Regions from separate parts of the Dorea amylophila genome, predicted to be linked through region 1. Evidence: riboswitches for the same ligand, from Rfam matches in the RefSeq annotation. Region 1 holds a riboswitch; the other holds the start of a gene.
What was found. A riboswitch is a leader RNA that binds a small molecule or an ion and turns the genes downstream of it on or off. The one in region 1 is predicted to bind glycine.
Positions count from the first base shown of each region.

Region 1 (4,715 bases):
TAAGCAGCTCATGTATATGCCATGTTACACAAAGGATATCATAGGGACAAAGATCCTGTCGATCTTCCCGGAGAATTCTAAACTGGGATTGCCGTCGATAGATGGTATCGTGTTACTGAATGATTATACGACAGGCGCGCCGCTTGCTGTTATGGACGGGCAGTCGGTAACCGCATGGAGAACCGGAGCTGTCGGTGGTGTGGGAATCCGCCATCTGTCAAGAAAGGACTGCCATACGGTTGGAATCATCGGAGCAGGAATGCAGGGATTCCATCAGGCTGTGTATGCATGTGCGGCAAGAGATATCCATACCGTATATGTGTTCAACCACAGTGACCGTGATCTGACAGATTATCTGGAAAGACTGAAAAAAGTTATTGATAAGGAAGACGTAAAGGTAGTACAATGTAAAGCAGTGGAAGAGCTTGTACGAAACAGTGATATCATCTGTACAACAACTCCTTCTACCACACCTGTTCTTCCGGATGACAAAGAACTTCTGAGAGGAAAATGCATCATTGCGATCGGCTCTTATATGCCGGAGATGAGGGAAATCCCGGATGCAGTACTGGATCTGGTGGACAATGTATACATTGAACTGCCATACGCATGTGAGGAAAGCGGAGATCTAAGCCAGCCCCTGGCAAGTGGAAAACTTACAAAAGACCGCATAAAACTGATGCATGAATATCTCGTATCGGGGGAAAAAGAGATCAAAGAAGGTCAGACAACATATTTCAAATCGGTTGGAATGGGATTATTTGATGTGTGTATTGCACAGAAATTATATGAAGTAGCAAAGGAGAAATAACATTATGAAAATCGTAGCAACAGAAAAAGCACCAAAGGCACTTGGACCATACTCACAAGGATATGTACACAACGGAGTACTGTATACAGCAGGACAGATCGCAATCAATCCGGAAGTGAATGATGTAGAAGCAACTACAATTGAAGCACAGACAGAGCAGGTATGCAAGAACTTAGGAGAGGTCTTAAAAGAAGCTGGAACATCATTTGACAAGGTATTAAAGACAACATGCTTTCTTGCAGATATGAGTGACTTTGCAGCATTCAACGAAGTATATGGAAAATACTTTACATCAAAACCGGCAAGAAGCTGTGTTGCAGTAAAGACACTTCCAAAGGGAGTTCTGTGTGAAGTAGAACTTATTGCGGCTGTAGAGGAGTAAGACAAATGGCAGAAGAACAAAAAACAGGCTGCAGTCCGTCCGATTGTGCGGGCTGTTCCCATGCAGGTGAATGCGGAAGCAAACCGCAGAGTCTGATCAAACCGGAAAATAAAAAATCACACATCAACCATGTGATCGCAGTTGTCAGCGGAAAAGGCGGTGTTGGAAAATCTATGGTTACCGCATCGCTTGCAAGGCTGATGAGAGAACAGGGATTTTCTGTAGGTATCATGGACGCAGATATCACAGGTCCATCCATTCCGAAGATGTATGGAATCCATGAAAAAGCAAAAGGGGATGGAGAAAATATTTTCCCATGTGAGGCAAAGGATGGAACGAAGATCATGTCCATCAACCTTTTACTTCCGGAAGAAGATGCTCCGGTTATCTGGAGAGGTCCGGTCATTTCAGGTGTTGTCACACAGTTCTGGACAGATGTTGCATGGGGAGAACTGGATTATCTCTTCGTAGACATGCCGCCGGGAACCGGTGATGTACCGCTTACCGTATTCCAGTCCCTTCCGGTAGAAGGCATCGTGATCGTAACTTCTCCGCAGGATCTGGTACGCATGATCGTAAAGAAAGCTTACAACATGGCAGGACAGATGGATATCCCGGTACTCGGAATCGTGGAGAACTACAGTTATCTGGAATGTCCGGACTGCGGACGTAAGATCTCCGTATTCGGCGAGAGCCACATCGACGAAGTGGCAGAAGAACTCGGCGTTCCGGTCATCGGTAAGATGCCGATCGATGCAAGTCTTGCAGAGGCAGTGGAGAATGAGAACTTTGCAGAAGTAAGCAATGATTATCTTGCGGAAGCAGTGAATAAACTTTAGAAGATACCATTTTTGTGATAAAAAATTAACTTATGGATTTAATGTTGACTTAGAGAAGATAACCTGTTATGCTAATTGCATAGTTGATGGATGAATTTGTGAGATACCTATGTACAAAGTGCATAAATGAGAAAGTGGAGATAGCACGCAGCATAGGAGCCGAAGGGGCATGCAGAAACTCTCAGGTAAAATGGAACGAATTCGGACGACGCTCTGGAGAACAATAAGAATTGTACCGAAGAAGTAATCTTTCAGGTAAAAGGACAGAGGCAGACAAAAAACACTTTTGAAAAGAAAGTATTTTTTGCCTGCTTTTTTAGTGCTCAAAATGGGGAATGGGCATGAAAAGCAGGCAGATTCCGAAGGAGGTAAAACAAAAATGAACAGAATCGAAGATGTAACAAATTACATCACAGAATGTGACAAAGAAGTTGGGGAAGCACTTTCATTAGAGCTTGGCAGACAGAGAAGAAATCTGGAACTGATCGCATCTGAAAATATTGTAAGCCCGGCAGTGATGCTGGCAATGGGAACCGTACCGACCAATAAGTATGCAGAAGGTTATCCGGGAAAAAGATATTACGGCGGATGCGAAGATGTAGACATTCTGGAGAATCTGGCAATTGAAAGAGCAAAAGAATTATTTGGATGTGAGCATGTATGTGTACAGCCGCATTCCGGAGCCAATGCCAATACTGCAGTGTATCAGGCACTTCTCGAACCAGGCGATACCGTTATGGGTCTGAACCTTGCACATGGCGGACACCTGACACATGGTTCACCGGTGAATTTATCCGGAATCTTATATCATTTCGTACCATATAATGTGAACGACGATGGATATCTGGATTACGATGAGATCCGTAAGATCGCACAGGAATGCAAACCAAAGATGATCGTTGCAGGCGCATCTGCATATCCGAGAGAGATCCGGTTTGATATCTTTGAAGATATCGCAAAGGAGGTAGGAGCATATCTGTTTGTAGATATGGCACACATTGCAGGACTTGTGGCAGCTGGACTGCACCAGAGTCCGGTTCCATACGCAGATGTTGTAACCACGACCACGCATAAGACGCTCAGAGGTCCGAGAGGCGGTATGATCATGTGTAAAGAGAAATACGCAAAAGCGATCAACAAAGCCATTTTCCCTGGAACACAGGGAGGACCACTAATGCATATTATTGCTGCAAAGGCCATCTGTTTCGGAGAAGCTTTAAAACCGGAGTTCAAAGAATATCAGCAGCAGGTGATCAAAAATGCGAAAGCACTTGCACAGGCAATGATCGACGAAGGATTCAATCTGGTAAGTGGCGGAACAGACAATCATCTGATGTTAGTGGATCTGCAGAATATGAATATCACAGGAAAAGAGCTGCAGAACAGACTGGATGAAGTCTATATCACAGTTAATAAAAATGCAGTGCCGAACGATCCGGCCAGCCCGTTTGTGACAAGCGGAATCCGTATCGGAACACCGGCAGTGACAACGAGAGGTCTGAAAGAAGAAGATATGAAGACCATCGCAAAACTGATCAAGATGACGGTTACAGATTTTGATACAAAAGCAGATGAGATCCGTGAAGCAGTAAATGAAATCTGTGGTAAGTATCCACTTTACAACTAGGAGGTGTTGGCAATGGAATTAAAGACTCCACTTTATGATGCGCATGTAAAAGCCGGTGGAAAGATTGTAGAATTTGGGGGATATCTTCTTCCGGTACAGTATGAAACAGGTGTGATCAAAGAACATATGGCAGTACGTACACAGGCAGGACTTTTTGATGTCTCACATATGGGAGAAGTATTATGTGAAGGGAAAGATGCACTGGCGAATCTGAATCAGATCCTGACGAATGATTTTACCAATATGGTAGACGGACAGGCAAGATACAGCCCGATGTGTAATGAACACGGCGGGACAGTGGATGACCTGATCGTATATAAGAAATCGGATGAACACTACTTTATCGTTGTAAACGCAGCAAATAAAGACAAAGATTATCAGTGGATGTTACGTCATCAGTTTGGCAAAGTAACATTCAAAGATGTATCATCTGAGTATGCACAGCTTGCACTGCAGGGACCGAAAGCAATGGAGATCCTTAAGAAGCTGACCGCAGAAGAGAATATTCCGGAGAAATATTATCATGCAGTATTCGATGCTGAAGTTGCCGGAATCCCATGTATCGTTTCCAAGACAGGATACACAGGTGAAGATGGCGTGGAACTGTATCTGGCAAGTGAGAAAGCAGAAGAAATGTGGAATACACTGTTAGAAGCAGGAAAAGAAGAAGGACTGATTCCTTGCGGACTGGGTGCAAGAGATACACTTCGTATGGAAGCAGCGATGCCGTTATACGGACACGAGATGAACGATGACATCACTCCACTGGAGACGGGACTTAAATTCGCAGTGAAGATGGCAAAGAATGATTTTATTGGGAAATCAGCTTTAGAGGAGAAGGGGACTCCATCCATCAAACGAATCGGTCTTAAAGTAACGGGAAGAGGAATCATCCGTGAACATCAGGATGTATACGTAGGCGATAAGAAAATCGGACATACAACAAGTGGAACACATTGTCCGTATCTTGGATATCCAATCGCAATGGCACTCGTTGATGCTGATTCTGTAGAAATTGGGGATACAGTAGAGGCAGATGTGCGAGGAAGAAGAGTG
Region 1 covers NZ_JAOQJW010000002.1:177,206-181,920, forward strand. Annotated here, with positions in the region: gene OCV72_RS01915 (ornithine cyclodeaminase family protein) at 1-811, shown strand, start outside; gene OCV72_RS01920 (RidA family protein) at 816-1,193, shown strand; gene OCV72_RS01925 (Mrp/NBP35 family ATP-binding protein) at 1,199-2,032, shown strand; glycine riboswitch at 2,236-2,309, shown strand; gene OCV72_RS01930 (serine hydroxymethyltransferase) at 2,412-3,659, shown strand; gene gcvT (glycine cleavage system aminomethyltransferase GcvT) at 3,672-4,715, shown strand, end outside.

Region 2 (4,715 bases), on a different contig from region 1:
TTTGCTTTTTCAAGGTTCTCATTGAAGTAAGAATCTCCGCAAATAACTGTTGCAATAATCTCTGCTTCATCTTTAAAATTCTGTGTCAGTGCCAGACCAGGTCCTACAACTTCCCCAACACGAATTTCTGCAGGATAGTCTGCTTTTTCCTCTCCACCAATCTGTGCAAAGAACTGGTTGATATAATGAACTACTTTTATCTTAGACATATTCTTATCCTCCCTCTTCTATCTTGCACTCAGCTTATTGAAACCTGTCTCATTTGTTGCACCTGTGATGACCTGAAGTTCTACTTCAAGAGATCCATCTTCGCGAAGTGTATCTTCACTTGCTCCGGCGATCTTTGTCACATAATCTAAAGTTCCAATTACTTTATCAAGTTTTGGCAGGATAACAACTTCATTTGCATTACCACCTGTTACAACCGCATCTGCTGCCACATCTGCGTCCGCAAGAGACTGTGATTTTCCATCACGTCCGGCATACTCATCTGTAATAATTACAGTCTTGATGCCTTCTGCTTCGATCTTCTTACAGTTCATAATAAGGTCTGTATCCGGATTACCAAATCCTTCCTGTGATACGATAACGCCATCCAGATCTAACATCTTACACAGTTTTGCTGTCCAGTCAGAAGATCTTTCTTTATCTGCAAGGTATACATTTTCATTTGTAATGATCTGACATACAAAGTTCAGTGTCTTTCCATGTTCTTCAAACAGATCATGAACAACCGGATTATTCTCATGTACATATGTAGGATTCTTATCACATGCAGATACACAGTTACCGGAAACGATTGCTCCGTCCATGATCTCTGTAGGACTTAAAATTGTAGGAAGTGTCTTCTTTGCATCCACTCCGTATACATAAGTGTCATGTAAGAGTCCCTGGCTTTGAAGCATCTGGACATATGCAACTCTCGGAAGATCCGGATACTGTGTGATTCCTTCTTTGATACCGCATGTCTCATATACTTTTGTCTCATCCGGTGTAAGATTCCGTGCTAATTCTCCGATGTACGCTGCAACCCTGAATCCCGCGAAACGGACTGCCTTTTCATATTCATGCTGTTTGATTCCCTCTACAGGTTCACAGACCATAACAAGATTCAATGTCTTGGAAAATGGTGTGTAATCAGCTCCCGGTCCGGTCATGTCAATGATACCTTCCTGGAAACCGACGATTCTTCCTGCTGTTACAACAGCCATTCCTTTTAATGCATATGTCTTTCCGGAACCAACGGTATCAACTTTTGAAATAATTCCCGGGAATACCCCGCCTTTTCCCTCAACTTTTACTCTTGGTTCGATCACATCTTTTACCGGTGTGATTCTTACTGATTCCCCTGGTTTCGCAATATCAAAAGTGACTGTTTTGATATGCTCATCTTCCAATGCTACCGCTTTTACAGCTCCTTTATCTACATACAGGATTCCATCTTCAATCTTTGATGTATCCGCAAACTGGATATCCTTAATGTAAATATTCCCCATTTCTAATCTCACGATCTTTTCCTCCTTTTTTCATCTTCTTTTATAAAACGCTGCCCGTTTTACAACCTCTTTTATCACTGTCTTCTACCAGACATCCGCAGACGCCAGTCCGCTCTCTAATAAAGTCCAGTCAACCAATTGAAAATCCTTATAAACTTCTTCTTTGTAATACTTACTTTTATCTTGAAATTTCTGACATACCAGAATCGCATTTTCAATCAATCTGACAGATTCCCCATCCACCTTCTCCTTTCTCTCAGATATCAGCACAGATTTGTACGGTGTTTCCTTTGGTTTTACACTTCCTGATAATGGATGTGTCAATAATCTGTGGCCTTCGTAAATTCTGTCCCTTACTACCTTCAGAAGTTCTTCATAAGAGAGTTCCAGATAGATTACCTCATGTGTATCATCCAGCCTGGATCGTACAAGCGGATTATTTGTGATCACCATATACTTACTCATTCATGTCCATCCTCTCTTATGTTATTTCAACCAGCCTTAGAAAATAAAAAGGACGCTCCACGCCAGTTACTGCGTTCAAACGTCCTTTTCTGTCTTTCGTCCTGTTAAATCTAATTCCTCTTACAGTACAAGATTCAGAATGTAGTCCCTTTCTCCGTCCTTTTGCCTGAAAGTTTCGTCCGGTTTTTCCACATTTTTTTCGATACCGGTTTGCCTCTTCGGCGGCTGCCCTGGCAGCTCTCTCTTGAGAAATATCATCCCACTCTTCTTTTCAGTTATAGAAAATTTTTATATCATTTATTTTCTTCCTCTATATTACATCATTGTTATTTATATTGCAATACTTTATCTTTTTTTATCTTTTTTTAGTTGTTTTGAACAATTATGTAATCTGATTTTTGTATATTTTTCTATTTTCCCTCCGTTTTTCGTTTTCACTTATTCATTATTCACAAAGTCTTTTTTCTTTATTTTACTTTTTTATTTTTTAAGAAATTATGATAGTAATCGTCATGCAATTCTTTCATCTGGCTGCTCAGGAAGAACAATGCAAGAATATTAGGAATTACCATCAATGAATTGAAACAGTCTGCCATATTCCATACCAAATCAACCTGTGCAAGTGAACCTAACAATACACAGAGCGAAACCAGAACCGCATACGGCTTTACTGCATTTTTTCCAAATAAATATTTCACATTGGCCTGCCCAAAGAAATACCAGCCAATAATCGTCGAAAATGCGAAAAAGAACATACAGATTGCAATAAATACATTACCGAATTTTCCGAATACACTCGAAAATGCATACTGGCTGAGCGCTGTACCTGTAAGCCCTGTCGGAATCGACTGTGTTGTAATAATCACCAGTGCCGTCAGATTCAGAATTACAAAGGTATCAATGAATACACCGATCATTGCTACAAATCCCTGCTCTACCGGATGTTCTACTTTCGCTACCGCATGTGCGTGAGGCGTCGATCCCATACCTGCTTCATTCGAGAACAGTCCTCTTGCCACACCTTTTGTGAGTGCAAGCTTTACCGTTGCTCCCACTGCTCCGCCACTGACTGCAGACGGTTTAAAAGCACCTACAACGATAGAATAAAATGCATATGGGATTTCTTTAAAGTTTGCAAAGATTACAATCAGTGATCCGATAATATAAAAACATGCCATGATTGGAACAATCGTCTCTGTAACTTTTGCAATTCTGGAAATTCCTCCGACAAATACAAACAATGCGATAACCGCTATAATGATCCCCACCACTATCTGTGGTATACCAAATGCAGTATGAAATGCTGACGCTATCGAGTTGGACTGTACCGCATTTCCCATAAATCCCAGTGCAAAAATGATCAGAACAGAAAAGACAGCTGCCAGGATTTTTCCAAAAGTACCTTTGAAAGCCGCCTGGATATAATAAACCGGTCCGCCTGTTACATGCCCGTCTTTTCCTACATGCTTATATTTCTGAGCCATAATAGCTTCTCCGAAAATGGTCGCCATTCCAAGAAATGCCGCAATCCACATCCAGAAAATCGCTCCCGGTCCGCCTATTGCCAATGCTGTTGCCGCTCCTGCAATATTCCCCGTTCCTACCTGTGCTGCAATAGCCGTTGCAAGTGCCTGAAATGATGACATACCGTCTTTTCCCGCCGTTCCTTTTTTCGAAAACAGTCCGCCAAACGTTCTTTTCCACCCGGCCTTAAATCCACGTATCTGGATAAATCCGAGCCGGATCGTAAATATAACACCTCCTCCTAACAGCAGAATGATCAAAATATAATCTGCCAGATAATGTTGAATCAATAATACGATATTATTCAGTTTATCCAAAGTCTTTCCTCCTTACTTATAGATTTTACGAATAATGAATTAAGTCTTTTCTATAAATATACTCTTTCATTCATTTTAAATCAATATTTTATTTTATATTTTATTTTTTTGTACATTATGCACAAATCAATTTCTACATACCTGCATATATAAAAAAGACCGTGAAACCGCCATGCATGCACTTTGGCATACATAGCCGATTCCACGGTCTCTTGTTTTATCTCTTATGCTTCAATTTTCTGATGCTTACCACTCGAATTTCTTCTCAAAGTAAGCATCCAGATCTTCAATCTTGATTCTTTCCTGTTCCATGGTATCTCTGTCACGGACAGTTACTGCTCCGTCTTCTTCAGAATCGAAATCGTATGTTACACAGAATGGTGTTCCGATCTCGTCCTGACGACGGTAACGTTTTCCGATATTTCCACGGTCATCATATTCGCAGTTGTATTTCTTGCTTAACTGTGCAAATACTTTCTCTGCGCCTTCATTCAGCTTCTTAGAAAGCGGAAGCACACCGATCTTAACCGGTGCCAGTGCCGGATGGAAGTGAAGAACCGTACGTGTATCAGGCTTCTCCTCTGTTCCGATCTCTTCTTCATCATAAGCACTGCAAAGGAATGCAAGTACCATACGGTCTGCACCGAGTGACGGCTCGATAACGTATGGGATATATTTTTCCTTTGTCTCATCATCAAAGTATGTCAGATCCTGTCCGGATACATTCTGATGCTGTGTTAAGTCGTAATCTGTACGGTCAGCGATTCCCCACAGTTCTCCCCATCCGAATGGGAATAAGAACTCAACGTCTGTTGTTGCTTTACTGTAGAAAGAAAGTTCTTCTTTATCGTGATCACGGTAACGTACTTCATCATCTTTCAGTCCTAATGCAGACAGCCAGTTCAGACAGAAC
Region 2 covers NZ_JAOQJW010000014.1:69,058-73,772, reverse strand. Annotated here, with positions in the region: gene grdB (glycine reductase complex selenoprotein B) at 1-209, opposite strand, end outside; gene OCV72_RS10095 (glycine/sarcosine/betaine reductase component B subunit) at 228-1,508, opposite strand; gene OCV72_RS10090 (GrdX family protein) at 1,581-1,961, opposite strand; glycine riboswitch at 2,106-2,218, opposite strand; gene OCV72_RS10085 (alanine/glycine:cation symporter family protein) at 2,429-3,802, opposite strand; gene OCV72_RS10080 (glycine--tRNA ligase) at 4,049-4,715, opposite strand, start outside.
Region 2: it holds a riboswitch for glycine, as region 1 does, so the genes downstream of both, OCV72_RS10090 (GrdX family protein) here and OCV72_RS01930 (serine hydroxymethyltransferase) in region 1, are expected to answer to the same signal.